DNA from 4 places in the Ewingella allii genome. Region 2 is predicted to be linked to each of the others. Evidence: predicted binding sites of a transcription regulator. Region 2 holds the regulator's gene; each other region holds the start of a gene.
The links. The regulator PurR, encoded in region 2, represses purine synthesis genes. The targets are predictions, from matches to a motif close to CANGCAAACGTTTGCNTG.

Region 1 (7,270 bases), on a different contig from region 2:
ATTTGCCTTCATGGGCGGTTCAATGGCTTCTGTTGTTGGCGCGCGTTTCGTTCGTGCGGTAGAGCAGGCGTTGGAAGATAATTGCCCGCTGGTCTGTTTCTCAGCCAGTGGCGGTGCGCGTATGCAAGAAGCGCTGATGTCCCTGATGCAGATGGCGAAAACCAGTGCTGCGCTGGCGAAATTACAGGAACGCGGCCTGCCGTACATTTCTGTAATGACTGACCCAACCATGGGTGGCGTGTCGGCGAGTCTGGCAATGCTGGGTGATATCAACGTGGCTGAGCCAAAAGCGCTGATCGGCTTTGCTGGCCCACGCGTTATCGAACAAACCGTTCGTGAAAAACTGCCGCCGGGCTTCCAGCGCAGTGAGTTCCTGATTGAGAAGGGCGCTATCGATATGATCGTTCGCCGTCCTGATCTGCGACCTAAATTGGGCAGCGTGCTGGCCAAATTAACCGGTCAGCCTGAGCCTAAAGTGGACGTGGTTCAGGCGGCAGTCAGCGGCAACGCGGCTGACAACCATCAGGATGCCTGATTAGTCTGAGATGAAACCGGTCAGTCATCTCGAGCGTGCGGGAGCTCTCGCACGCTTTGGTCAACGGGCCGTGTTTCATCTGGTTTGTAGTCTTGCTGCAACTTCAATGACTTTGGGTATAGTGTCGAAGTGGACCTAACATTGGCTGAACGAGACTCATGCAGAATCTACCTATTCCCCAAGCCACGTCGCCTTTGGCCGCGTGGCTTTATTATCTCGAAAACCTCCATTCTCAAGCGATAGAGCTGGGTCTCAAGCGTGTTAAAGCGGTCGCCGCTAAGCTCGACTTGCTGCAACCCGCGCCTTTTGTCATCACCGTCGCTGGCACCAATGGCAAGGGCACCACCTGTCGCACGCTGGAAGCTATCTTGATGGCTGCGGGGTTGCGCGTTGGGGTCTACAGCTCTCCTCATTTGGTTCGCTACACCGAGCGGGTCAGAATTCAGGGCGAAGAGCTGCCAGAACAAGCACATTGCCAATCTTTTGCTACGCTTGAAGCCGGTCGAGGTGATATTCCTCTAACCTATTTCGAGTACGGCACCGTCTCCGCTTTGCAGCTGTTTAAGCACGCCAAACTGGACGTGGTTATCCTCGAAGTGGGCCTTGGAGGGCGACTTGACGCCACCAATATCGTGGATGCCAATGTTGCTGTCGTAACCAGTATCGCGCTGGACCACACTGACTGGTTAGGGTCAGACCGCGAAAGTATTGGCCGCGAAAAAGCCGGCGTGTTCCGTGGTCAAACACCCGCCGTGGTTGGCGAGCCTGATATGCCGCAGTCGATTGCTGACGTGGCCGCAGAGAAGGGTTCCGAGCTGTATCGCGTGGGTGAAAACTGGCGCTACGCCGTGGAAGGCGACAGCTGGAGCTGGCAGGCCGTCGAGGGCAAGTCACTGGCTAATCTGCCGATGCCCAACGTTCCGCTCGCCAATGCCGCGACGGCGCTGGCGGCCTTGCACTTTAGTAAGTTAGAGGTTGCCGAAGAGGCGATTCGCTGTGGCTTGCAGCAGGCACAGTTGCCGGGCCGTTTCCAGACGGTAAGCGAGTCGCCGCGTCTGATTTTGGATGTGGCCCATAACCCACACGCCGCGGCATATCTGGCTGGGCGTTTATCCGAATTGCCACGCAATGGCGGGAAAGTGCGCGCGGTAGTCGGTATGCTGCATGATAAAGATATTGCAGGTACCCTGGCTTGCCTCTCGCCACAAATTGATTTTTGGTACTGCGCGCCGCTCGAAGGGCCGCGCGGTGCCAGTGTAGAAGAACTTTCTGTGCATCTGACGCAAGCGTATCAGTTCACGGATGTGGTTTCCGCCTGGCAGCAGGCGATGCAGGATGCTGATAGTCAGGATATTGTGATTGTCTGCGGATCATTTCATACCGTAGCGCACGTGATGGCTGCTTTAGACGCGGGGAAAACCAGTGGCTAGTAAGTTTCAAAATCGTCTGGTCGGAACGGTTATTTTGGTGGCGCTCGGCGTGATCATTTTGCCCGGCCTGCTCGATGGCAAGAAAAAGCATTATGAAGATGAATTTGCGTCCATTCCGCTGGTACCGAAGCCGGGTGACGCGCCAGAACAAGGGGACGTGCCGCCGCCGGTGACGCAATCTTTGCCAGCCCAGCCGCCGGAAGGCGCGAGCGAAGCCGTGAAGGGGCAGGGGAATATCGCCTCGCAGCCTGCCAATAGCGGTCAGGAATTGCCTGATGACACCGATGCACAGCCGGATGAGCCGGTGGTCGCGCCAGTCACCAAGCGCCCTGAGCAGCCGAAAGCGACGCAGCCGACGCATCAGACCCAAACCAAGCCGAAGACCATTGAGCCGAAGCCAATGGTGGAAGCGAAACCGGTTGAGAAACCAAAGCCGGTCGAAAAGCCGAAACCAAAACCGGTTGAAACCAAACCGGTAGAGCAGCCGAAGGCGGTTGAGCAGCCAAAAGCGGCGGAAGCGCCGAAAGCTGAAAGCAAGCCGCAGGCGGAAGAGAAAGCGCCAAGCGGTCAGGCTTATATTGTCCAGCTCGGTGCGTTGAAGAATGCCGCCAAGGCCAGCGAGATTGTCGCTAACCTGCGCCTGTCGGGCTACCGCGCTTACACTGTGCCAAGCACGCCGGTGCAGGGGCAGATCACGCGCGTCTTCGTCGGGCCAGATGCTTCGAAGCAAAAACTCGAGGCTTCTCTGCCGCAGCTAAACCAGATCAGTGGGTTAAGCGGGCAGGTGCGCTCTTATAGCGCAGGCAAATAAACCTGCATTTTTGCCGCTCTGGTTGCGCCAATAATTGGGTTTAAATCTTAAGAAATAATCGGAAAGGGCACGCGTTTTGTGCCCTTTTTCTATAAGATTCTGAGGTCGGAATTTTATAGGTTTCTGCGATGATTGAGGTTTTTTTCATCGCTGTTAATAATTTTCCTAACCCGCAGATTTCCCCTACGCAAACGTTTTCTTTTTCTGTTAGAATTCGCCGCGAAATGGATAGGAGACGGGTTTTACTGGTCTATACATTGGAATACGTTAATGGTCTGGATTGATTACGTCATTATTGCGGTAATTGGGTTTTCTGCTTTAGTTAGCCTGATCCGGGGTTTTGTTCGCGAGGCCTTATCACTGGTAACCTGGGCTTGCGCCTTCTTCGTTGCCAGCCATTATTACCCCTATCTCGCCATCTATTTCACACGTTTCGAAGATGAATTAGTTCGAAACGGGATCGCAATTGCCATCTTGTTCATCGCGACGTTGATCGTAGGTGCAATTGTCAACTATGTGATTGGTTCACTGGTTGAGCGAACCGGGTTATCCGGCACAGACAGAGTGCTAGGCGTGTGTTTCGGCGCACTGCGTGGCGTACTGATTGTTTCCGCGATGCTGTTCTTCCTGGATACCTTTACCGGCTTTTCACAAAGTGAGGACTGGAAACAGTCTCAGTTGATCCCACAGTTCAGTTATATCATCAGGTGGTTCTTTGACTACCTGCAGAGCACGTCGAGTTTCTTGCCAAAACATCTCTAGTTTTTGGCAGCGCTGATGAGGAAAAGACAACATGTGCGGTATTGTCGGTATCGCCGGTTTTGCGCCGGTAAACCAGTCGATTTATGATGCGTTAACGGTGTTACAACACCGTGGGCAAGATGCTGCGGGCATCGTCACCATTGATGCTAATAACAACTTCCGTTTACGGAAAGCCAATGGTCTGGTGAGAGATGTATTCGAAGCACGCCATATGCAACGCTTGCAGGGCAACATGGGTATTGGGCATGTTCGCTACCCTACGGCTGGCAGTTCCAGCGCTTCAGAAGCTCAACCTTTCTACGTCAACTCACCGTTCGGCATCACCTTGGCCCACAACGGTAACCTGACCAACGCTCACGAATTGAGAAGTAACCTGTTCGAAGGCCAACGCCGCCACGTTAACACCACTTCTGATTCTGAAATTCTGCTCAATATTCTGGCCAGTGAACTCGACCGTTTCCAGCACTACCCGCTGGAAGCTGATAATGTGTTTGCTGCCGTATCCGCCATGAACCTGAAAATCCGCGGTGCTTATGCATGCGTCGCGATGATCATCGGTCACGGCATGCTGGCGTTCCGCGACCCGCACGGGATCCGCCCGCTAGTTATCGGTAAACGCACTCTGGAAGATGGCCGCAATGAGTACATGGTGGCATCGGAGAGCGTGGCGCTCGACACCTTAGGTTTTGAGTTCCTGCGCGACGTCGCGCCGGGCGAAGCGGTGTACATCACCGAGAAAGGCCAGCTGTTCACCCGCCTGTGTGCTGAAAACCCTCAGTACAACCCATGTCTGTTCGAATACGTCTATTTTGCGCGTCCGGACTCCTTCATCGACAAGATTTCCGTTTACAGCGCACGTGTTCGCATGGGCGAGAAGCTGGGCGCGAAAATTGCTCGTGAGTGGGAAGATTTGGATATCGACGTGGTCATTCCTATCCCGGAAACCTCTTGCGATATCGCGCTGGAAATCGCCCGTATCCTCGACAAGCCTTATCGTCAGGGCTTTGTGAAGAACCGTTATGTCGGCCGTACCTTTATCATGCCGGGCCAGCAGGAGCGCCGTAAGTCGGTGCGCCGCAAGCTCAACGCAAACCGCGCTGAGTTCCGAGATAAAAACGTGCTGCTGGTGGATGACTCCATCGTGCGTGGTACCACTTCTCAGCAAATCGTTGAGATGGCGCGCGAAGCCGGGGCGAAACGCGTTTATCTGGCCTCTGCGGCACCTGAGATTCGTTTCCCGAACGTTTACGGTATCGACATGCCAAGTGCCAACGAGCTGATTGCTCACGGTCGCGAAGTCAGTGAAATCAACCAGATGATTGGCGCCGACGCGTTAATCTTCCAGGACCTGAGCGATCTGATTGCGGCAGTAAAAGAAGATAACGTGGATATCGAGCAGTTCGAATGTTCCGTGTTTGACGGCGTTTACGTTACCAAAGACGTGGATCAGAACTACCTCGAATATCTCGAAGCCCTGCGCAACGACGACGCCCAGGCGTTACGCGGCCAGCAGGAAGCTGAAAATCTGGAAATGCACAACGAAGGCTAAGTTTCGCCAAGGTAAGCTCTAACAGAGATATGCCAAGTTGTCGCCGCTATCACGCACCCGTCCAATTCATCTTGGGCGGGTGCGTTTTTTTATGTCAGTATTGGCGCTGAATTCAGTGCAACTTTTCAGAGGCAGTCTCATGAAACGACTTATTGTCGGCATTTCCGGCGCGAGTGGCGCAATTTTTGGTGTTCGACTTCTTCAGGTGCTGCAAAGCGTGCCGGAGATCGAAACCCATCTGGTGATGAGCAATGCCGCCCGCCAGACTTTAACGCTGGAAACCGATTTGACGCTGCGCGACGTGCAGCAACTGGCCGACGTCGTCCATGATTCCCGTGATATTGCCGCCAGCATCTCTTCTGGCTCATTTCGCACCGGAGGGATGGTTATCCTGCCGTGCTCGATTAAAACCCTATCTGGCATCGTCAATGGCTACACCGACGGCCTGCTGACCCGCGCCGCCGACGTGGTGCTCAAAGAGAGCCGCCGTCTGGTGCTCTGCGTGCGAGAAACCCCGCTGCACCTTGGGCATTTACGCTTGATGACGCAAGCCGCCGAGCTTGGCGCGGTGATCATGCCGCCGGTGCCGGCGTTTTATCATCGCCCAACCAGCGTCGATGACATCATCAATCAGACCGTGAATCGGGTCATTGATCAATTTGACATAGAGCTGCCGGAAGATCTTTTTGTTCGATGGCAGGGCAGTCGCTAGTCGTTCTTCACCATTTACGCCCACCTTTTGCACAAATTGATAACATTGCACCAAAATCAAACATTGCCTGTTTCATTTTGGTGCATTTTTATTGCAATCTGTTCCTGTGCTTTATTCATCTTGCTGATTTGCAGAACTATCTTGATGCATTTTTAATCGCATCGGGCGAGCAATGACCGGTTAACCCAGCCGAGACACAATAGGCATGAAAACTGCATAGTAAAATCAGGGGGATTCATATTCCCCGCCTGATAAATAAGCTGCAAACATAATAAAAAGACGTTCAATCACAACAGAAACGACCAACCACAACAGACGATTAATGACTGAGGCTAATGTATGAAAAAGTTGTTCAAAGTTCTTCCTCTGGTTTTGGTTTTAGCCAGCGCAAGTAGCGCTTTCGCAGCTGCTCCGACAGCAATCAAGATCGGCACAGACCCGACTTATGCCCCGTTTGAATCCAAAGACTCCAGCGGCAAACTGGTTGGCTTCGACATCGATTTAGCCAATGAGATGTGCAAACGCGCAGAAATCAAATGTACTTTTGTCGAAAGTGACTTTGATGCGCTGATCCCATCGCTGAAAGCCAAGAAAATCGACGCCATCATTTCTTCACTTTCGATTACCGAAAAACGCCAACTGGAGATCGACTTCACCGAGAAACTCTACGCGGCTAACGCCCGTCTGATCGCGCCAAAAGGCACCAAGCTGGTTCCTACTCTGGACGCGCTGAAAGGCAAAAACGTTGGCGTGCTGCAAGGCTCAACGCAGGAAGCCTATGCTAACGCCGAGTGGCAGCCAAAAGGTGTGAACGTGGTGGCTTACCAGAACCAAGACCTGATCTATGCAGACTTGGCTTCAGGCCGCCTTGACGCCGCATTCCAAGACGAAGTGGCAGGCAGCGAAGGCTTCCTGAAACAGGCTCCGGGTAAAGATTACGTGTTCGCTGGCCCATCAGTGAAAGATGACAAATTCTTTGGCGTGGGTACCGGTATGGGCCTGCGTAAAGACGATGGCGACCTGAAAGCCGCGTTGAACAAAGCCTTTGACTCAATGCGTAAAGACGGAACTTACGACAAACTGGCGAAGAAATACTTCGACTTCAACGTCTACGGCGACTAACTCTTAGCCTGATGATGCTCGCGGCCTGCCGTCAGGGTAGGCCGCACTCAGCCATAAAATTGTATTTTTGGTCTGTATAAAAGTTGTCTGTATCACAGTTGTCTGCGTAACAGTGTCAGCATAACGATAACCTGCGACAGATGTCGGTCAAAGACAGGAAAAAAGCATGCTATATGGGTATTCCCAAGTCATCATTCAGGGCACTTTAGTTACGCTTGAGCTGGCGATCTCCTCAGTTCTGCTGGCGGTGGTTATCGGCCTTATCGGTGCCGGTGGCAAGCTCTCAAAAAGTCGTCTGATTTCCGGGATCTTCGGCTGCTATACCACGCTCATCCGCGGTGTGCCGGAC
Region 2 (7,270 bases):
ACCTAACTTCCGTACCCACGTTGTCAAAATGCCAGCCCATATGCTGGACAACCTCGAGCTTGGCGCGTCGGTTGCTCACAATGGTTGTTGCCTTACCGTCACGGAAGTTAAGGGGGATCTGGTGAGCTTCGACTTGGTTAAAGAGACGCTGCGCCTGACCAATCTGGGTGATTTGCAGCCCGGTGCCGAGGTAAATCTCGAGCGCGCAGCGCGATTTGATGATGAAATCGGCGGCCACTTAATGTCGGGGCATATTATTTGTACGGCTGAAGTGGCGAAAATTCTGACCTCAGAAAATAACCGTCAAATCTGGTTCCGCATGCCTCACGAAGATTTAATGAAATATGTGCTGCATAAAGGTTTCATTGGCATTGATGGCATTAGCCTGACCGTCGGTGAAGTGACCAAAACCCGTTTCTGCGTGCATCTAATTCCTGAAACGCTGCAAAGAACCACCTTAGGCGCGAAACGTCTGGGGGATAAAATCAATATTGAAATCGACCCGCAGACCCAGGCGATCGTTGACACCGTTGAGCGCGTGTTGGCAAGCCGCGAAGCCGCGATGGCTACCGCGCAGGCGCTGGCCGAACAGCAAGAGCACTAATTTATAAAATAAAAAATAGCGCAATAAAAAAGCCGGGCAGCTCTTCACTGTCCGGCTTTTTTTCGTCTGTTACTTAGCGTGGAACGCGAATACCGCCTTCGACGCCTTGCGCGCTGAACACCACCTGCCACAACTGAATGTCACGGGCGCGGAAGGCGCCGGCACAGGCATTAAGATAATAAGTAAACATTCTGTAGAAGCGATCGCCGTAACGTTCTGCCAGAGAAGGCCATGCCTGCTGGAAACGTTCATACCACGCCATCAGCGTCCTGTCGTAATCCGCCCCGATGTTGTGCCAATCTTCCATCACAAACAGTGATTCACTGGTTTGCGCGATTTGCTGAACGGAAGGCAAGCAGCCATTAGGGAAAATATACTTATCGATCCACGGGTCAACGTTAAGGTCGGTTTTATTCGAACCAATAGTATGCAGAAGGAATAACCCGTCTGGCTTAATATTGCGTTTCGCCACGTTAAAGTAAGTCTGATAATTCTTCGGACCCACGTGTTCGAACATGCCCACGGACACAATACGATCAAACTGATCGTTCAGGTCGCGGTAGTCTTGCAGCAAAATAGTGACGTCGAGGCCCTTGCAGCGCTCTTGTGCCATTTTTTGTTGCTCAGCAGAGATAGTGACTCCAACAACGCTAACGCCGTAATTTTTCGCTGCGAATTCCGAAAGCCCACCCCAACCACAGCCGATGTCGAGCAAGCGCATGCCCGGCTTCAATTGCAGCTTATCGCAAATCATTTTTAATTTTGCTTCCTGAGCCTGTTCGAGCGTGGTCGCGTCTTTCCAGTAACCGCAGGAATATTGCATATAGGGGTCTAACATCAGACTGAACAAGTCGTTGCCCAAGTCGTAATGCTCTTTGCCCACAATCCAGGCGCGTTTTCTGGATTGAAGATTGGTTAGCCGTGCGGCTGCAATGCGGAGTGTATCTTTAAAATGGCGCGGGAGTTTAGTCTCAAGACCGGCGTTAATGACCCGCTGGAAGAACATATCAAGACGTTCGCATTCCCACCAGCCGTCCATATAGCTTTCGCCCAGACCCAAAGAACCTTCCTGTAAAACACGCTTGAAGAAATCAGGGTTTTTTACTTTTATATCAAAAGGTCGAGTACCATTAATCTGGATATCGGCCATCCCGAGCATTTCATTGGCGATGCGATACCATTGATTATCTTGAATACTCAGGTCTTCTACACACGATGAACTCATAGCTTCTCCATCACTTTCTCTTCTGACTTATTAACCTGCCAAGAAAATATTAGGCAATTTATGCAGGTCATTATGAGAACAGACGGTTAATCCGCCTTGTCTGATATGCGACTATGAACAGAGGAAATAATTAGAAGAACACCCACTGCCACCAAGAGTATGGGTGAAAAATCCATTTTATAAAGTGTGATGCACTCCCCGCATCGACAACAAGTTGTGATAAAAGTTTTGGTAAAATGTTATTTTTTTAGGTTCGATTGAGTATATGCCCGCCTTTCCGCATTCTCAATAATAAATCGTGCGGGGCGAGCATATACTTTAAGTGATTGTTACAGAGGGTAATTATGACGATCCGTTAGCATGTTAAGCATCGTTTCGCGATAATTCTCCTCCGGCAGCTACCGCTACCGCAGTCGCCTGTTTCTCACCTTTTTTGGCCATAAAAAATCCCAGTCCAACCAAGACAACGGTGCCAAGCATTACCGTCACCGTGGCCAGAAGTGGCAGGGCAATAAAAGTGGAAACCAACAGGCTGGCAACAAAACACAAACCTAATTGTAGTGTATTTTGCAGTGCAGCAGCCTTGCCTGTATTAGCAGGAAATGACATTAATGCATTTGCTACAACAATTGGATAGCACGCACCATTCACCAAAGCCATTAAACAGAAGGGAATGAGCAGGGTGATTAGCGTGGCGTGAGTCAGGGCTGCCACCAGATAAAGCGCCACGACGCTCAGGGTGTAACCCGCCAGCAGCCAAGGCAGAATGCGGTTGCCGTCAATTTTGGCGATCAGCAAACGGCAGCCGAAGCCCCCCACCAAAAATGCAATTGTCTGCGGAACATAGCTCAGACCAATCACTCCCGGCGTGTAACCCATATCACTCAAAATAAAGGGTGAACCCGTCAGCCACGCAAAGAAACCGGCCGAACACGCAGCGTAAATCATCACGTTGCCGCTAAACGCTGGCGAAGCCATCAGGCGGAAGAAGCTGATGTTGTCAGCCTTTTTCTCGCCACTGGCTTTTTTGGCTTCTTTAATGCGGAAAGAGAAGGCCAGCAACAGCACGCCGACGGCCAACAGCAGGGCAAAAATGGCCTGCCAGTCGAAATGGTTAAGCACCCATGCACCAAGCAGCGGGGCGAGCGCTGGAGAGAGCGCGACCAGCGGCATGATAGTCGCAAAGGTGCGTTTCGCCACTTCAGACGAGTAGCGATCAACCACCAGCGCCTGCCAGCTCACTGCCGCAGCACACACGCCGATGGCTTGCAGGAAGCGCAGACCGAGCAGCAGATAAATATTTTCAACCCACAGCATCCCCAGACAGCCCAGCGCGAACAGCGTCAGTCCGGCAATCAGTACCGGGCGGCGACCCATGCGATCGGAGAGTGGCCCCCAGACCAGTTGGCCAATGGCAAAGCCGCCTAAGAAGATACTGAGGCTGGCGCTGATCAGGCCCGGCGTGGTGACTAAGGAGGTTTGCATCGCGCTGAATGCAGGCAGGTACATATCGGTGGCTAAAAAGCCCAGCATACTCAGCCCGGCGAGGTAGAGCATAAATCCAAAGGAGGGTTTCATTTTTCTCTTCTTAGATGCGATGTATCAATGACGTTACGTGGTGGCAAACAAATGCAGGAAAACTCCTGAGAAGTTTAAGTGTTTGGTAAAGGCGTTGTGAAACGCTAATATTTGCAGTGTTCTATCAAAAATATTGAAAGCAAGCCGGGGGCGAATGAAATGTGGTCAGAATACTCGTTAGAAGTGGTAGACGCCGTGGCGCGCACCGGCAGTTTTAGCGCGGCAGCCGTGGAGCTGCACCGCGTGCCCTCGGCGGTGAGTTATACCGTCCGCCAACTGGAACAGTGGCTGGCCGTGCCGCTGTTTGAGCGCCGCCATCGCGATGTGGAATTAACCCCGGCCGGGCAGGTTTTTGTCGAGGATGCGCGGTTGCTTATCAAAAAAATGATGGCGACCCGCCGCCAGTGCCAGCAGGTGGCAAATGGCTGGCGCGGCCAGCTCAGCGTGGCGGTTGACCGTATAGTTAAGCCAGAAAGGGCGCGGCGGCTAGTGACGGATTTCTATCGCACCTTCCCGGACACCGAGCTGATTATTCATTCCGAAGTGTTCAACGGCGTGTGGGATGCGCTGGTTGATGGCCGCGCTGACGTCGCCATCGGCGCCACCCGCGCGGTGCCCACCGGCGGGCGTTTTAGCTTTCGCGACATGGGCTTTATGGATTGGCACTGCGTGGTCAGCCCGAGCCATCCGCTGGCGGCGTTGCCCGCGCCGCTGATTGACGACCAGCTGCGAGAGTACCCCGCGCTATGTCTGGAAGACACCTCGCGTAGCTTACCCAAGCGCGATACCTGGACCTTGGATAATCAGCGTCGGCTGGTGGTGCCGGACTGGACCTGCGCCATTGAGTGCCTGTGCGCGGGGCTGTGTGTCGGCATGATGCCCGTCCATATGGTGGATAAATGGCTCGAGCAGGATAAGCTTCGCGTTTTGCAACTGGCTACGGATTTCCCGGAAAGCGCCTGCTGCCTGACGTGGGACCAAAGCAATCAGTCGCCCGCGCTGGCGTGGCTGCTGGACTATCTCGGCGACAGTGAAACCATGAATCAGGAGTGGTTGCGCAATTAAAAACGCCTGCATGGGAGCAGGCGTTGGTCGGTTCACTATTTTATTCGCGGCGCGCTATTAACGACGATAGTCGCGATACGGGCCGTCGGCCACTGAGCGGCGCTCAACCAGTTTCGGATGAACCTCGATGGTTTGCGACTCTTCGCGCTTGCTGACAATACGGTCGAGCAGCATGGTGAAGGCCATCTCGCCCAGACGCTCTTTCGGCTGGTGGATGGTGGTCAGGGCTGGAGAAAAGTAGCGCGCGTTACGCACGTTATCATAGCCGATCACCGAAATGTCTTGCGGCACGCGCAGGCCCATTTCGTCAGCGGCACAGATTGCCCCCATCGCCATCACGTCGCCGCCGCAGAAAACGGCGGTCGGGCGCTGCTTCTGCATCAAAATCTTGTGCATCGCCTGATAGCCGGATTCCGGCTCGAAATCCCCTTGCACTACCCACTCTTCGCGCAGCGGAATATTGGCTTCGGTTAAGGCTTTGACGAAGCCCTGGAAGCGACCGCCGCCGGTGTTGCGGGCTAGCTGGCCGGGGATCACGCCGATATCGCGATGACCGCGTTCAATCAGATAGCGCCCGGCCATGTAGCCGCCTTCAAAGGCGTTATCAATAATGCTGTCGGTGAAATTCTTGCGCGCTTCGCCCCAGTCCATCACCACCATAGGGATGGAGCGATACTCTTCGAGCATGTCCAACAGGGCGTCCGGGTATTCGGCGCACATCACCAATAAGCCGTCGACGCGCTTTTGCGCCAGCATCGCCAGATAGGCCTGTTGCTTATCGAGGTTATTGTGCGAGTTACATAAAATCAGCGTATAGCCTTTGGCGAAGCAGCTATTTTCAACGGCTTCGATAACTTCGGCGAAGTAGGGCGCTTCGCTGGAGGTTGCCAACAAGCCGATAGACTTGGTGTTATTAACCTTGAGGCTGCGAGCCACGGCGCTAGGCGAGTAGTGCAGCTCTTTAATGGCAGTCTGCACGGCGGCTTTAGTTTCTTCGGCGACGAAACGTGTTTTATTGATGACGTGCGACACGGTAGTGGTGGAAACGCCAGCCCGCTTTGCGACATCTTTTATCGTTGCCATGAAAAGAATGACTCCTGTACCGACGTGCTCTGGCACGTTAGCATTATGTTAATCGTTTGCTTGCGTGGATTTGACTGCTGAACAATAAAAGCGCAGTGAAATCGTTGGTGGGTTTTTCAGAAAAGGACAGCTGTCTGAAAGAACATCGGGATGAATCGACCGGCACGCAGCGTGGTAACCGCGAATTTTCTCTTATATCGCGGAAAAGGGGAAGTAAAAAGTCTTGTTAAGGCAGGGAATGATCACGAGATTTTAGCGGGAAACTGTGAGAAACTGCTTTGGCACACAAACTGTATGGCTTACGGCGTGGCCGCATTTGATCCACAAGGAGTTTTCATGGACAGCAATCTGAAATTCGCATTGATCACGACAGTCGGCGCATTGGCAATGATTTTGGCCTTTAGCTTCACGGCGGTAATGCACTAATCCTCTCATTCCGAGTAGGGCTTAGGCGCGTTAAACCGTGTTCGGTTCTAGTTAGAAAAGTTAAATAAATAGAGAAAAGGGCGACCCCATCACTGGGATCGCCCTTTTTGTTTTCGTCTTGCTGTGCTCGAATTTGACTCAACAATTTCATAAGCGTTTCGTTAAATGCTATTCAGTGACTGATTAGCGGTGGGGCCGACTTAACGAATCGTTTTAGGCGTCATGACGCGACGCGCGCCAACATAGTGATCTTGCCAGTAATCGTCACCCAAGGAGGTGATTTTAATATCTTCACCGGTTCGCGGTGACTGGATAAACTTGCCGTTGCCGAGATACACGCCCACGTGGTCTGCTGCGCCGCGCTTGCTGATCCTGAAGAAGACTAAATCGCCACTCTCCAGTTCACCGCGTTTAACCGGCGCCGCGTCACGAAGGTGGTACATTTCGTTAGCGGTGCGCGGCATTTTAATGCGAATCAAATCTTTATAGGCGTAATACACTAAACCACTGCAATCAAATCCGGTATTCGGTGAAGTCCCACCCCAGCGATAAGGTTTGCCAACCTGATGCATCAACTTGGTCATCGCTGTTTGCTGCGCGTGTTGGTAACGTTTTTTGTGCGCGGCGCTTAATGTTATGGGTTTACTGTTTTTTGCCAGAACGTCTTTGTCACCTCGGTGACGCCCGTAAGCTTTTTTGCCGTTCTTTTTGGTTTCGTTCTTGGCCAGCGTTCGACTTTCTTTTTTGGTTTCGGTTTTGCGTAACGCGACTTTGGTGATTTTCTTTTCAGCTCGCTGATGGTGAGCAAGCTTGGCCGGTGCGGCCTTTTTCGTTTCTTTCGATTCTTTCGTTTTACTGGTTTTGGTTTTTTCTTCTTTTACCGGCTCTGCCTTGGACTTTTTACTGGTCTTGGCCACGGCTTTTCGCTTTCGGCGCTCATCGGGTTTAGCCTGACTCACGTGGCTTTTCTTATGATCGGCGGAAACGTTAGCGTTTGGCGCTGCGTGCGCCAAATTAAGAAATAGCTGGGTAAATAGCAGTACGGAAAGCGTAATCAATAAACGCATGGCGTCGTTACCAATATTGGCCCAAAGTTAAACATCATAGATGTCAGAGTATTGCCCAAATGAACCGGACAAAACAGCACGAAATGCCTCGATTCTAGATCATATTGTGAGAAAAAGTTAATAGCATTTTAAATGCTGAGAAAATAGTCATTAAACGGTTTTAAAAGCACCATATTTCAGTGAGTTGAAATAATGCTCTATGCCGTGCGGAAGGCTCATTCG
Region 3 (7,270 bases), 120 kb from region 2:
GAAGATAGCGGCTTATTCGTTTTATGGCTTGGTGAACCAGAATAGCTGACGTAACACGTGTTTCAGTAATAACGCAGAATGCCGTAGCAGCCGCGGAGAATGCAAGAGGGTGAAATGAGTTTTTCCTGATATTACAGGGGGTTTCTGTTAATAGAGAACAAATGGCTGTGGAGTTTACTGAAGGGCAGATTTCATGCGGCCACCTCTCGGTATTACTGCATAAAACCGAGGGCGGCCGGGGTAACTATCAGCGTTGAGGCAGGTTAATCACACTGTACTTTGATGGCCAGACCACCCCGCGATGTTTCGCGGTATTTGGCATTCATGTCTTTGCCGGTTTCGTACATGGTTTCGATGACTTTATCCAGAGAAACGCGAGGCTCGCTGGTACGGCGCAGGGCCATACGCGCCGAGTTAATGGCTTTCACCGACGCAATCGCATTACGCTCGATACAAGGCACCTGCACTTGCCCAGCTACCGGGTCACAGGTCAGGCCGAGGTTGTGTTCCATGCCGATTTCCGCCGCCACGCATACCTGCTCCGGGCTGCCGCCGAGCAGTTCCGCCAGACCGGCAGCCGCCATTGAGCAGGCCACGCCCACTTCACCCTGACAACCCACTTCCGCACCGGAGATAGAGGCATTCATCTTGTAAAGAATACCGATAGCGCCGGAAGTGAGGAAGTAGCGCAAATAGATGTCTGGGCTAACGGATTCAATGAACTGGTCATAATAGGCCAAAACCGCCGGCACGATACCGCAGGCGCCGTTGGTCGGTGCCGTCACCACGCGGCCACCGGCGGCGTTTTCTTCATTGACCGCCAGCGCGAACATATTCACCCAGTCAATGACGTTCATCGGGTCATTGGAGAGCTTATCGTTGGACACCAGCATCCGGCGCAGGGCAGGAGCGCGACGCGGCACGCGCAGCGGCCCCGGCAGCACGCCTTCGGTGTTCAACCCGCGATCGATACAGGCCTTCATGGTCTGCCAGATATTTTCGAAATAGAGCTCAATATCCTGCTTGCTGTGCTGCGCCAGCTCGTTCTTCATCATCAGCGCAGACAGCGACAGGCCTGTCTCTTTGCACTTCGCCAGCATTTCGCTCGCCGAGTTAAAGGCGTAAGGCACGGTGACCTGATCCAGCACCGGCTGGCCGAAATGCTCATCATCGACGATAAAACCACCGCCGACGGAGTAGTAGGTTTTGCTGTACAGCAGCTTGTCGCCCGCAAAAGCGTGGATCTGCATGCCATTTTCATGCTTGGAGAGATTTTCATTGCGGAACACCATGCCGGTGTCCTGCGGGAAATCGACTTCGTGGTGGGTGTCGCCCAGCGGCAGACGGCGGCGCTGCTCGACATCGCGAATGAAGTGCGGAATGCCATCAATGTCCACGGTGTCAGGCTTGTTGCCCGCCAACCCGAGGATAATGGCGATATCAGTATGGTGTCCTTTACCCGTCAGCGACAGCGAGCCATAGACATCTACCGCAACGCGAGTGACGTCGGCCATCATGCCTTTTTCGAGCAGGTCATCCACAAACTGTTTGCCCGCTTTCATCGGCCCCAGCGTGTGGGAGCTGGAAGGACCAATACCGACCTTGAACATGTCGAAAACGCTAATCACGTTGAATACTCCTGTTTTGGCCGATGGCACTGTCATGTGCATCATGCCCGGATAGATTTACTGTTTAATTAATCTTTAGTAGTGGATTATCGCAGTTTTATTCCGGACTTAACACACAGTGTAAAAGGCCCTGTGACCTAAAGTGGCTTTTTTCGCATGAAATAAAGTAATTTGATGCCGAAATGTGACCAATGTGTAAATTATGGCCATATCAAAAGAGGGGATTAGGCGCGAATTTGCTCCGCCAGACGGCGAATAATGGCGGCGGTCAGCCCCCAAACGAACTGCTGCTGATACCAGGAAAGGTAAACGCGATGGTGAGTGCCGGCGCGATGGATATCCAGCGGGTGATAGCGCGACAGGTTAAACGCCTCTTCCAGCGGCATCTCGAACAGCTCGGCCACTTCGTCTTCGCAGGGGTGCAGCGGCACATCTACCGGCAGCAGCCCGACCACCGGCGTGACCTGAAAACCCGTGCTGCTGTCGAGCGGGGCCAGCGTGCCGAGCACGTTGACGTCGCCGTAGGGGATCGCCACCTCCTCCTGCGCTTCACGCAGTGCGGTGAAGATAATCGATGAATCCGTCTCGTCCACCGCGCCGCCGGGGAAGGCGACCTGCCCGGCGTGCTTGCGCAGGCGGTCAGAGCGGCGGGTGAGCAGCAGCGTCGGCTGCTCGCGACAGATGATCGGGATCAGCACCGCCGCCTGACGTTTCCCCGTCACCTTGGCTGGCGCAGAGGCTGGGAGTTGCAGTTGGAAACGGCGCAAGAACTCTTCTACCGCAGGTGAATAACGCGGCATCTCGGTCGCTTTTTCAAGGCTCATCAATGCTTAGGTTCTCCCAGTTGAGGCAGAATTCGGGCCACTTTGTCGAAAGTCTCCTGATATTCCGCCTGTTCTACGCTGTCCGCCACAATACCACCGCCCGCCCAGCAATAAATGTGATCGCCCTCGGTCAATAGGGTGCGAATAGTTATGTTGCTGTCCATCGTGCCACAACAACTAATATAGGCGATGCTGCCGCAATAGGCGTTACGGCGATGCGGCTCCAGCTCTTCAATAATCTGCATGGCGCGGACTTTTGGCGCGCCGGTAATAGAGCCGCCGGGGAAGCAGGCGCGTAATAAATCACTGCCGTGGCACGCCGCCGGGAGGTCGGCGGTGATGGTGCTAACTAAGTGATGTACCGCCGGAAATGGCTCGACCACGAACAGCTCCGGCACTCGCACGCTGCCGGGGGTGGCGACGCGGCCGATGTCGTTACGCAGCAAATCGACAATCATCAGATTCTCCGCACGATCCTTCTCTGACGCCGCGAGGCGCAGCGCCTGTTGGGCATCGGCCTGCGGGTCGGCTAAGCGCGGCAAGGTGCCTTTGATCGGCCGCGTCTGCACGCGCTGGTTCTCCAGCCACAGGAAACGCTCCGGCGAGAGGCTCAGCACGGCGTTATCCGGCAGGCGAATAAAGGCTGAGAAGGGGGCACGGTTAGCGGCGTTCAGCGTCAGGAAGGCTTGCCACTCGTCGCCGGAATAGCGGGTGGAAAAACGCTGCGCCAGATTGATTTGGTAGCAGTCGCCGCTGTGCAGGTACTCCTGAATCTGGCGGAACTTCGCGCCATACTGCTCGCGGCTCATGTTGGCTTGCCAGTTGCCGTGCAGCGTAAATTCGCTGCTTTCCGCCGGCGGGGTCTGAGATTCAAGCCATGCCAGACGCTGCTGAATGTCGCCGTGGCACACCAACGTCAGGCGCTGCAACTGGTGATCGGCAATCAGCGCCCAGTCATAAATGCCTACCGCCATGTCGGGCAGCTGAATGTCCTGCTCGGCAAGGTTCGGCAGGGTTTCCACCCGACGGCCCAGATCGTAGCCGAACAGCCCCAGCGCGCCGCCGAGAAACGGCAGATCTTCGCGCGACTCGGCCCGCAGGCCCGAAAGGGCTAATTGCTGGTCAATCAGCAGAAACGGATCCGCGTCGCTCACCTGAGTGCCTGTTGCGCTGGTAATCTCCGTGCTATCGCCACGGGTAGTCAGCCGGATCAACGGATCGGCAACTAAAATATCAAAGCGATTATGGGCGTGATCTGCCGAGCCGGAGTGCAGCAGCATGGCCCACGGCTGAGCAGAGAGCGGGGCGAACCGCGCCAGCAGGGCATCGGGATGGTAAGGGAGCGCGTGTAAACGGTAATTCTGGGCAGGCTGCATGGATGGCTTCACGATGTCTGACGAATGGGCTGGAACAGGGTGGCGATCCTAACATAGATTTACGCCCCTGAAAGCTGCATAGGCCAATGCAGTAAGAAGGAGTATACTGGCGGTCCTTCACGTTGTAGTGGCGCTTGAATGGCGACATTGCTGACCGTATTTCCCTCATGACCCAGAAACAGGACACTCCCATGCTGACAGGTATGCCTTCACTTTCACATAGCGAACAGGAACAGGCCGCCGACCGTATCCGCCAATTGATGGCCGACGGCATGAGCAGCGGCGAAGCCATTGCCACGGTGGCGGACGAAATTCGCACCAAGCATCAGGGCGACCGCGTCACCGTCATTTTTGATGACGAAGACGAATAATGCCTAGCCGGGCTGAGAAGCCGGGCGCAAGAGATACAAAAACCGGGTCCTTCGCAGGCCCGGTTTTTTTGCATTCAACTTCAGCAGATAAAGGTTTAGCCCTTAACCACCACCGCCGCCGCGGCTTTCTTGGCGGTTTCGACGGCTTCTTCCACGCTGTCGCCGATAGACAGCGCCACGCCCAGACGGCGTTTGCCACTGATTTCTGGCTTACCGAACAAGCGAACCTGATTCGAGCCAACCAAGGCATTTTCCAGCCCGCTAAAGGTGACATTGTTGCTGGTCAGCTCAGGCAAAATCACCGCAGAAGCCGACGGGCCGAACTGGCGAATCTGGCTGATTGGCAGGCCGAGGAAGGCGCGCACGTGCAGAGCGAACTCTGACAAGTCCTGAGAAATCAGGGTCACCATGCCGGTATCGTGAGGGCGCGGGGAGACTTCGCTGAACACCACGTCATCGCCGCAGATAAACAGCTCAACCCCGAACAAACCCTTGCCACCCAAGGCTTTCACCACGCTTTCGGCGATATCTTTGGCGCGTTGCAGCGCCAGCTCGCTCATTTGCTGTGGCTGCCAGGATTCGCGGTAGTCGCCATCTTCCTGACGATGGCCGATTGGCGCGCAGAAGTGAATGCCGTCCACCGCGCTGATGGTCAGCAGGGTAATTTCGAAATCAAACTTCACCAGACCTTCCACAATCACGCGACCGCCACCGGCGCGGCCACCTTGCTGGGCGTAGTCCCACGCCTGCTGTAATGTCGCTTCGCTGCGGATCAGGCTCTGGCCTTTGCCGGAGGAACTCATTACCGGCTTGATGATGCACGGGTAGCCAATTTCATCGACGGCGGCGCGGAAAGCGGCTTCGTCGTCGGCGAATTTATAAGTAGAGGTTGGCAGCTTCAGGGTTTCAGCGGCCAGACGGCGAATGCCTTCGCGGTTCATAGTCAGGCGCGTGGCTTCGGCAGTCGGCACCACGTTGTGGCCTTGTTTCTCAAGCTCAACCAGCATGCTGGTGGCGATAGCTTCAATCTCAGGCACGATGAAATCAGGGCGTTCGCTCTCAATAAGCTGCTTCAGCGCCTCGCCGTCGAGCATGTTGATCACGTGGCTACGATGGGCAACCTGCATGGCGGGAGCATCGGCATAGCGGTCAACGGCAATCACTTCCAGACCAAGACGCTGGCATTCAAGGGCGACCTCTTTACCCAACTCGCCGGAACCCAATAACATGACGCGAGTCGCGCCGGTGCGCAGTGCAGTACCAATGGTTAACATAGCTTCGTACCCAGATCTGTGGTGGTTGAAAAGGTGTGCTGATGGCGCATTCATAGGCCAAATTCGCCGCCCTGTGAGCAGTTCGGGCGCATTATAACGGAAAAAAAAGGCGACGAAAACGATTGCGCGGCAAAGAGTGCGATTTGCGTGAGGCGGCTGAATATGCGTTAATATCACTGCACTCGCGATCGAGGCGGATGCTTTTAAAATAGTAAAGGATATAAAAATGAGTAAGTTAACTGGTCAGGTCAAGTGGTTCAACGAAAGCAAAGGTTTCGGTTTCATCACTCCGGCCGACGGTTCTAAAGACGTTTTCGTGCATTTCTCCGCAATTAACAGCGATGGTTTCAAAACGCTGGCCGAAGGTCAGAACGTTGAGTTCACCATTCAGGACAGCCCACGTGGCCCGTCCGCTGCTAACGTTGTTGCACTGTAAGTCTTACAGCAAAAACGCCTGAGCGTCTTGACCTCGGGGCAGTGACAGACAATCTGTCGCTGCGCAGCATGAAAAACCCGCCTAGTGCGGGTTTTTTTGTGCATGACGTTCGCTGAGTAAGGCGGGCAGGCCGTCTCTCTGTTATCATTTAGCCCAAATCATGGCGCCGTTTTTTCCGTCGCTGCCCCGAATTTTCTGCCTTATATAAAGAGTTATCGCCTTGAGCACGCATTCATTCTCCGTCCTGCCACTGCCCGCCGAGCAGCTATCTAACTTGTCCGAGCTGGGTTATGCCGAAATGACCCCCATTCAGGCCGCGTCTTTACCGGCTATCCTGCAAGGGCAGGACGTCCGCGCCAAAGCCAAAACGGGCAGCGGTAAAACGGCCGCGTTTGGCATCGGGCTGCTGGATAAAATCACCGTCGGGCAATTCGTGACCCAGTCGCTGGTGCTCTGTCCAACCCGTGAACTGGCCGATCAGGTCAGCAAAGAGCTACGCCGTCTGGCACGCTTCACCCAGAACATTAAAATTTTGACCCTGTGCGGCGGCCAGGCTATCGGACCTCAGCTTGAGTCTCTGGTGCATCCCGCGCATATCATCGTCGGCACGCCGGGCCGTATTCAGGAGCACCTGCGTAAAGGCACGCTTAAGCTGGATCAGCTGAAGGTGCTGGTGCTGGACGAAGCGGATCGCATGCTGGATATGGGCTTTAGCGAAGATATCGAAGACGTAGTGAGCTACGCGCCGCAAGATCGCCAAACCCTGCTGTTTTCCGCCACTTATCCGGAAGGCATCGAGCGCATCAGCAACAAATTCCAGCGTCAGCCGGTGAAAGTTGAAATTGAAGGCGAAGATGACATTGCCGACATCAAGCAAGTATTCATCGAAACTGACCGCAACCAGCGTCTGGCGCTGCTCACGGCGGTGCTGTATCAGCACCAGCCAGCTTCCTGCGTGGTGTTCTGTAACACCAAGCGCGACTGCCAGGAGATTTACGAAGCACTGGCAGGCAAGGGCATTAGCGCGCTGGCGCTGAATGGCGACCTCGAGCAGCGCGACCGTGACCGCGTATTAGTGCGTTTCGCCAATGGCAGTTGCCGCGTACTGGTGGCGACCGACGTCGCCGCGCGCGGTTTGGACATCAAACAGCTGAGTCTGGTGATCAACTATGAGCTGTCGTTTGATCCGGAAGTCCACGTCCACCGCGTAGGCCGTACGGGCCGTGCAGGCACCAGCGGCTTGGCGGTGAGTCTGGTCACGCCGCAGGAGATGGTGCGCGTTCACGCGCTGGAAGATTACACCCGTCAGGCCGTGGTTTGGCAGCCTGCCGCGCAGGTCATGTCGGCAACGCCAGTGGCGC
Region 4 (7,270 bases), on a different contig from region 2:
GAAAGTCAGCCGCCAGCTCAGCTTCATGACCATGACTTTCGCCGGAGACACGCCGCAGCTGGCGGATGTCAAAGCGACCGACCTTGCCTATCCGCTTTATGGCGATTTGCAAACCCAGCCGCCGGGCGTGAAGCCTGAGCCGGGCACCGTGCTGGCCGCGCCGCGCCTGATGGCGCTGCTTAATGTGAAAGTGGGCGACAATTTAGAAGTCGGCGATTCGACTTTTAAAATTGCCGGAGAAATTGTTCAGGAGCCGGATTCCGGCTTCAACCCGTTTCAGACTGCGCCACGCCTGATAATGAATCTGGCGGATGTGCCTAAAACCGGCGCGGTGCAGCCGGGCAGCCGATTGACCTATCGCTATATGTTTGCCGGTTCGCCGCAGGACATTCAGACCTACGGCGATGCCATCAAGGGCCTGCTGAAGCCCGACCAGCGCTGGTACGGCATGGAAGAGTCTGAGGGCGCGCTGGGCAAATCCTTGCAGCGTTCTCAGCAGTTCTTATTGCTGTCGGCGCTGCTGACGCTGATGCTGTCGATTGCCGCCGTGGCCGTCGCCATGGGCCATTACTGCCGCAGCCGCTATGACTTGGTGGCGGTGTTGAAAACCCTCGGCGCGGGCCGCCGTTCGCTGCAAAAACTGATTATCGGCCAGTGGGTGGCGGTGCTGCTGTTGGCGGCGGTGTCTGGCAGCGTGATTGGTTTACTGTTCGAAGCCTTGCTGATGAAGATGCTAACGCCAGTGCTGCCAACCGCCTTGCCGCCGTCGGGCGTTTGGCCGTGGATCTGGTCGATGGGCTCTTTGTTGGTGATCTCCCTGCTGGTGGGGGCGCGCCCTTACAAACAGCTGCTGGCGACCCAGCCGCTGCGCGTACTGCGCAATGACGTTGTCGCCAATGTCTGGCCGCTGCGCTGGTTTATTCCGGTGATGCTGCTGATTGTGGTCGGCCTGCTGGCGGCGCTGGTTGGCGGCAGCACCTTGCTGTGGTCACTGCTGGCGGGCGTGGTGGTTCTGTCGCTGCTGCTCGGCGCGATTGGTTGGGGCAGCCTGCTGCTGCTGCGCCGCGTCACCGTCGGCAAGCTGCCGCTGCGGCTGGCTATCAACCGTCTGGTGCGCCAGCCGTGGGTGACGCTCAGCCAGCTGGCGGCGTTCTCCATGTCCTTTATGCTGCTGGCGCTATTGCTGGTGCTGCGCGGCGACCTGCTCGACCGCTGGGAGCAGCAACTGCCGCCGGATAGCCCTAACTACTTCCTGCTGAACATCACCAAGGATCAGATCCCGCAGGTGACGGAATTCCTCAACCAGCATCAGACCAAGCCGGAGGAGTTCTACCCGATCGTGCGCGTGCGGCTGACCAAAATTAACCAGCAGGTGTCGACGGATATCATCAAACCGGACGATGCTGCCGGTGAGGCGGTCAACCGCGAGCTTAACCTGACGTGGATGCAAGGCTTGCCGGATCACAACCCGCTGGTGGCCGGCGACGGGCCGCCGAAGACTGGCGAAGTGTCGATAGATGAAGGGCTGGCGGGGCGTCTGGGCGTGAAGCTTGGCGATACGCTGACCTTCAGCGGCGACACGCAGGACTTCAGCGCCAAAATCACCAGCCTGCGCAAAGTGGACTGGGACAGCCTGCGGCCGAACTTCTACTTTATCTTCCCGCCTGGCGCGCTGGATGCTCAGCCACAAAGCTGGCTGACCAGCTTCCGCTACGAAGGGGACGCCAAGGCGATCACCCAGCTTAACCGCCAGTTCCCGACCCTCAGCCTGCTGGATATCGGCTCGATTCTGAAACAGGTGGGGCAGGTACTTCAGCAGGTGAGCCGCGCGTTGGAAGTGATGGTGATTCTGGTAATGCTGTGCGGCGGATTGCTGCTGCTGGCGCAGATTCAGGTTGGCATGCGCCAGCGCCGTCAGGAGCTGATCGTGTACCGCACGCTGGGAGCCAGTAAGAAGCTGCTGCGCGGCACCCTGTGGTGTGAATTCGCGGTACTAGGACTGGTCGCGGGGATTGCCGCCGCCGTGGGTGCCGAAGCCGCGCTGTGGCTGCTGACGCGCAAAGTGTTTGATTTCCCTTGGGAGCCGAACATGGTGCTGTGGTGGTCGGTGCCGCTCATCAGCGCGATTTTGCTGTCACTGTGTGGCGGTTGGATGGGCGTGAGATTACTGCGGGGAAGGGCGCTGTTCAGAGCTTACGGCAACTGACTTACGGTAATTGAATTACAGTAAATAGTTAAACGGCTCCCTCAGGGTTGGGGGAGCCGTGCCAATCAGAGCTTCGCCAAGGCCCAGTCAATGCCGCTGGCGTATTCCACTGGTAACAGCGGAATAAGCGATTTCAGGTTATCTTTCAACAACTCCGCGCTGGCGTCATTGAGGTTGAGATGCCCGACTTTGCGCCCGGCGCGCACTTCCTTCTCATACCAATGCAGGTTCACCAGCGGCAGGCTCAGCCACTCGTTGGAGACATCTGTACCAATCAGATTGACCATCACCGACGGCGTGCTGACCACCGGCTTAGGCAGCGGCAGGCCGAGAATGGCGCGTAAATGCATTTCGAACTGGCTATAGGACGCGCCGTTTTGCGTCCAGTGGCCACTGTTGTGCACGCGCGGAGCCAGCTCGTTGATCAGCAAGCCTTCGCTCACCACGAAGCACTCCATCGCCATCACGCCGACATAGTTCAGCTCGTTGAGGATGGCGGCCAGCATGCTTTCAGCTTGCTGTTGCAGCGCGGCGTCAGGGGTAGGCAGAGCGACACTGGTGCGCAGAATGCCGTCCTGATGCAGGTTGTGAGTTAGGGGGTAGAAGACGGTTTTGCCATCGTGGCCGCGTGCGCCTACCAGTGACACTTCACCCGAGAAGTTAATGCCTTGCTCGACAATGCACTCACCGTAGCAGTCGGCGGGCAGGGTCTGCTCTTCCCCAGCACGTAAGCGCCACTGGCCGCGACCGTCATAACCGCCGACGCGGCGTTTGACGATGGCTAATTCGCCAAGCTGGGAAAAGACCTGCGGCCATTCGGCGGCGTCAATCAGCAACTGCCAAGGGGCGGTGGCTAAACCGAGTTGGTCGAGTAACTGTTTTTGCGTCAGGCGGTCGGCCAAACGCGGGAAAATGTCGCGGTTCACAAAGGCGCTGTGGGTTGCCAACTCGCGAGTTAAGGCGGTTTCAGGCCAGCGCTCGATTTCAGCGGTGATCACGCTCTGCTGAAAAGGCACGGCTTCCGGTTCAGCGTCCAGCCCGACTGGGTAAACGGCAATGCCTAAAGGTTCACCGGCCTGACGCAGCATGCGGCCGAGTTGGCCATTTCCGAGTACGCAAACCGGCTTCATGCTTCCTCCCGAGGATCGGGATTGTTCAGCACTTCGTCAGTCTGCGCCTGACGCCATGCGGCGATATCTTGACCAATCTGCGCGTCGTGCAGCGCCAGAATTTGCGCGGCCAGCAGCGCGGCGTTGGCGGCTCCGGCTTTGCCGATAGCCAGCGTACCCACAGGGATACCGCGCGGCATCTGCACAATAGAATAGAGGCTATCAACGCCACTCAGCGCGGCGCTTTGTACCGGCACGCCAAGCACTGGCACCAGCGTTTTGGCCGCCAGCATACCCGGCAGGTGGGCTGCGCCACCGGCTCCGGCGATAATCACATCAAACCCGTTGGCAGACGCCTGTTCAGCAAAGCTAAACAGTTTGTCTGGCGTGCGGTGAGCAGAAACAACTTCGACATGGAAAGGGATATTCAGCGTCGTGAGGATCTCGGCGGCGAACTGCATGGTCGCCCAGTCACTTTTAGACCCCATAACAATCGCGATTTTGGCTGGGGTAACGTTGGATGACATGTCGGTAATGCTCCTGTGATAATCAGTAAGTAACGCGCAGAGGCCGCAAATCATATCATGCTCAACTGGCGAGGAAAACGGTTGCGTCGCGGGATTCCGTCGGTTTTATGGTGAGAAGTCAGCGCGAGATTTGTATAATCCATATCAATACGATTCTAAATAAATGAACTGGAAACTGATTTATGACCCAGGCTTTGTTGGCTCCGATTTATGATTTTTTGCATTGTGAAACCCCGGCGCGGTGGGTGGACGTGGCGCTGGAGAATCAAGAGATCATGCTGATTGACCACGCCAACTGTGAAAAGAAGGCGGCGGCCACCGCCATGAGCCTGATGACCAAATACGTCGAGCGCACCGAGCTGCTGTTCTGCGCCGCCCGCCTGGCGCGTGAGGAACTGCACCACTTCGAGCAGGTGGTGGAGATCATGCAACAGCGCAATATTCCCTATACCGTGCTGTCGCCGTCGCGCTATGCCAGCGGCATGATCAAGCATTCGCGCCATCACGATGAGCTGAATATTCTGGTGGATAGATTGATTATCGGGGCTTATATCGAAGCGCGTTCCTGCGAGCGTTTTGCCAAAATCGCGCCGCATCTTGATGAAACCCTGTCGCGCTTCTACACCTCGCTGCTGCGCTCCGAGGCGCGCCATTTCACGGATTATCTGGAGCTGGCGCAGCAGTACGCGGGGGAAGATATTAGCGAGCGGGTACAGTCTTTCGGGCGCATTGAAGCGGAGTTAATTCTGTCGCCGGATGAGCAGTTCCGCTTCCACAGTGGCGTGCCGGTCTAACTTCTACTCATCAGTTTATTCAGAATGGGAAGGTGATCAGCTCGACGCCCTCGGCGCTGACTTTGATCATCGATCCCTCTTCGTGCCATGCGCCCAGTACGGCGCGATGCCCGGTTTTGCCGTCTAGCGGCACATCGTGGACGGCGGGGCGGTGCGTGTGGCCGTGGATCATCCACTCAACGCCGTGGCTTTCCATTTCGGAGATCACCGCTTGCGGGTTGACGTCCATCACTTCTAACGATTTTCCGCTATTGGATGCTTTGCTGTTGGCGCGCATTTTGGCGGCAATGACTAAACGCCACTTGAGGGGCAGGGCGAGGAACAACTTCTGAATCAGCGGGTTATGCACTTTTTTGCGGAATTTCTGGTAACCCACGTCGTCGGTGCACAGGGTGTCGCCGTGCAAAATAAGCACCCGGCGGCCGTACAGCTCCAGCACTTTCTTCTCCGGCAATAGCTGCATCAGGCTGGCGCGGGCAAAGCGGCGTCCGAGCAGAAAATCGCGATTACCGTGGATGAAGAAACAGGGCACACCTTGCTGATGTAAGTCGTTGAGTGATGAGGCGATTTTGGCGTGCAGCGGCTCGGGATCGTCATCGCCAATCCAGGCTTCGAACAGGTCGCCGAGGATGTAAAGTGCGTCGGCCTGCGGCGCATCCTCACGCAAAAAACGCAGAAAACCGGCAGTAATTGCCGGTTCTTGTGCGCATAGATGGATATCTGCAATAAAAAACGTTGCCATTAAGACGACGGTTATTCGCTAACGGTAACGCTAGTGATGATCACGTCTTCTTGCGGAACGTCCTGGTGCATGCCGCTGCGGCCAGTTTTTACTTTTTTGATTTTCTCAACCACGTCCAGACCGTCGGTGACTTCTGCGAATACGCAGTAACCCCAACCCTGTGCGTTTTCGCCACGGAAGTTCAGGAAGTCGTTGTCTGTCACGTTGATGAAGAACTGCGCGGTAGCTGAATGCGGGTCATTGGTACGGGCCATAGCCAGCGTGCCTTTGGTGTTTTTCAGACCGTTATTCGCTTCGTTTTTGATCGGCGCATCGGTGTTTTTCTGGTTCATGCCTGGCTCAAAACCGCCGCCCTGGATCATGAAACCGTCGATGACACGGTGGAAAATGGTGTTGTTATAGAAGCCTTTACGGCAATAGTTCAGGAAGTTTTCAACGGTAACTGGCGCTTTATCCGCGAAGGTGTTGATAACAATGTCGCCGTGGTTGGTGTGAAAGGTAACCATAATAATCATCCTGCTTATGTTGATGTGTGCTCTCAGTGTGAGCCCCCAATATAGCCTTTTCTTATACCACAACTCAAAAGCAGGCGTCAGCCGTGGGTTTTAGTTGCTCGCTTTACGAACAAGGGTTGCCTGAGAATCGGCTTAGCCCTAACATTAAATGTTACTTTATAACAATGTAACCAAGAGAAAGCCGCTCTGCGGCGGCTTATGCCGTTTCGGTGAAATCATTTTCGTTATATTATGACCACAATTGACGTTTTCTATGCCCAACACACGGAATAGCCTGATGCTTAAGATTTTTAATACCATGAGTCGCCAAAAAGAGGAATTCAAGCCAATTCATGCCGGTAAAGTCGGTATGTACGTGTGTGGGATAACTGTTTACGACCTCTGTCATATTGGTCATGGTCGTACTTTCGTATCATTTGACGTGGTGGCGCGTTACTTGCGTTATGCCGGGTATTCGCTGAAGTATGTGCGTAATATCACCGATATTGACGATAAAATCATCAAACGTGCAGCGGAAAACGGCGAGAGCTTCACCGCGCTGACTGACCGCATGATCGCCGAGATGCACGCCGATTTCGCCGCGCTGGGTATCCTGCCTCCAGACGCAGAGCCGCGCGCCACGGGCCACATCGCTGAAATCATCGACATTGTGCAGAAGCTTATCGATCGCAATCACGCCTACGTGGCCTCTAACGGCGATGTGATGTTCTGGGTGGAAAGCGATGCTGATTACGGCGCGCTTTCCCGTCAGGATCTCGAGCAGCTGCAGGCCGGTGCGCGGGTGGAAGTTGAAGCCAACGTCAAACGCAACCCAATGGATTTCGTGCTGTGGAAGATGTCCAAGCCGGGCGAACCGAGCTGGACTTCTCCATGGGGCGAAGGCCGTCCGGGCTGGCACATTGAGTGTTCAGCCATGAACTGCAAGCAGCTAGGCGAGCATTTTGACATTCACGGCGGCGGTTCTGACCTGATGTTCCCACACCATGAAAACGAAATCGCCCAGTCTACCTGTGCTCACGACGGCCCGTATGTGAACACGTGGATGCACTCCGGCATGGTGATGATTGACCGCGAAAAGATGTCGAAATCGCTGGATAACTTCTTCACCGTGCGCGATGTGCTGAAATACTACGACGCCGAAAGCGTGCGCTACTTCCTGATGTCTGCACACTACCGCAGCCAGCTGAACTACAGCGAAGATAACCTCAAACTGGCGCGTACCTCGCTGGAGCGTCTCTACACCGCGCTGCGCGGCACCGACGCGGCGGCAAAACCTGCCGGTGGCGAAGCCTTTGTGGCGCGCTTCCGTGATGCGATGGATGACGACTTCAACACCCCGGAAGCCTACTCCGTGCTGTTCGACATGGCGCGCGACAT

Region 1: cvpA (colicin V production protein) is a predicted target of PurR. The motif match lies at 2,961-2,978, and genes of this name have one in related genera.
Region 3: purT (formate-dependent phosphoribosylglycinamide formyltransferase) is a predicted target of PurR. The motif match lies at 5,585-5,602, and genes of this name have one in related genera.
Region 4: purE (5-(carboxyamino)imidazole ribonucleotide mutase) is a predicted target of PurR. The motif match lies at 3,913-3,930, and genes of this name have one in related genera.

What each region holds. Positions count from the first base shown of each region.
Region 1 is NZ_JAWUDN010000009.1:52,700-59,969, forward strand. Features, by position in the region: gene accD (acetyl-CoA carboxylase, carboxyltransferase subunit beta) at 1-535, shown strand, start outside; gene folC (bifunctional tetrahydrofolate synthase/dihydrofolate synthase) at 694-1,965, shown strand; gene dedD (cell division protein DedD) at 1,958-2,776, shown strand; gene cvpA (colicin V production protein) at 3,047-3,538, shown strand; gene purF (amidophosphoribosyltransferase) at 3,570-5,087, shown strand; gene SBO83_RS17660 (UbiX family flavin prenyltransferase) at 5,227-5,799, shown strand; gene argT (lysine/arginine/ornithine ABC transporter substrate-binding protein ArgT) at 6,139-6,921, shown strand; gene SBO83_RS17670 (histidine ABC transporter permease HisQ) at 7,088-7,270, shown strand, end outside.
Region 2 is NZ_JAWUDN010000001.1:675,053-682,322, forward strand. Features, by position in the region: gene SBO83_RS03285 (riboflavin synthase subunit alpha) at 1-604, shown strand, start outside; gene cfa (cyclopropane fatty acyl phospholipid synthase) at 678-1,829, opposite strand; gene punC (purine nucleoside transporter PunC) at 2,193-3,407, opposite strand; gene punR (DNA-binding transcriptional activator PunR) at 3,567-4,472, shown strand; gene purR (HTH-type transcriptional repressor PurR) at 4,530-5,555, opposite strand; gene cydH (cytochrome bd-I oxidase subunit CydH) at 5,706-5,981, shown strand; gene SBO83_RS03315 (NlpC/P60 family protein) at 6,182-7,048, opposite strand.
Region 3 is NZ_JAWUDN010000001.1:550,214-557,483, forward strand. Features, by position in the region: gene SBO83_RS02695 (L-serine ammonia-lyase) at 264-1,628, opposite strand; gene SBO83_RS02700 (CoA pyrophosphatase) at 1,853-2,452, opposite strand; gene pabB (aminodeoxychorismate synthase component 1) at 2,452-3,828, opposite strand; gene SBO83_RS02710 (YoaH family protein) at 4,020-4,199, shown strand; gene purT (formate-dependent phosphoribosylglycinamide formyltransferase) at 4,295-5,473, opposite strand; gene cspE (transcription antiterminator/RNA stability regulator CspE) at 5,700-5,909, shown strand; gene dbpA (ATP-dependent RNA helicase DbpA) at 6,130-7,270, shown strand, end outside.
Region 4 is NZ_JAWUDN010000002.1:204,569-211,838, reverse strand. Features, by position in the region: gene ybbP (putative ABC transporter permease subunit YbbP) at 1-2,206, shown strand, start outside; gene purK (5-(carboxyamino)imidazole ribonucleotide synthase) at 2,272-3,336, opposite strand; gene purE (5-(carboxyamino)imidazole ribonucleotide mutase) at 3,333-3,842, opposite strand; gene SBO83_RS07670 (tRNA-(ms[2]io[6]A)-hydroxylase) at 4,025-4,636, shown strand; gene lpxH (UDP-2,3-diacylglucosamine diphosphatase) at 4,656-5,378, opposite strand; gene ppiB (peptidylprolyl isomerase B) at 5,390-5,884, opposite strand; gene cysS (cysteine--tRNA ligase) at 6,171-7,270, shown strand, end outside.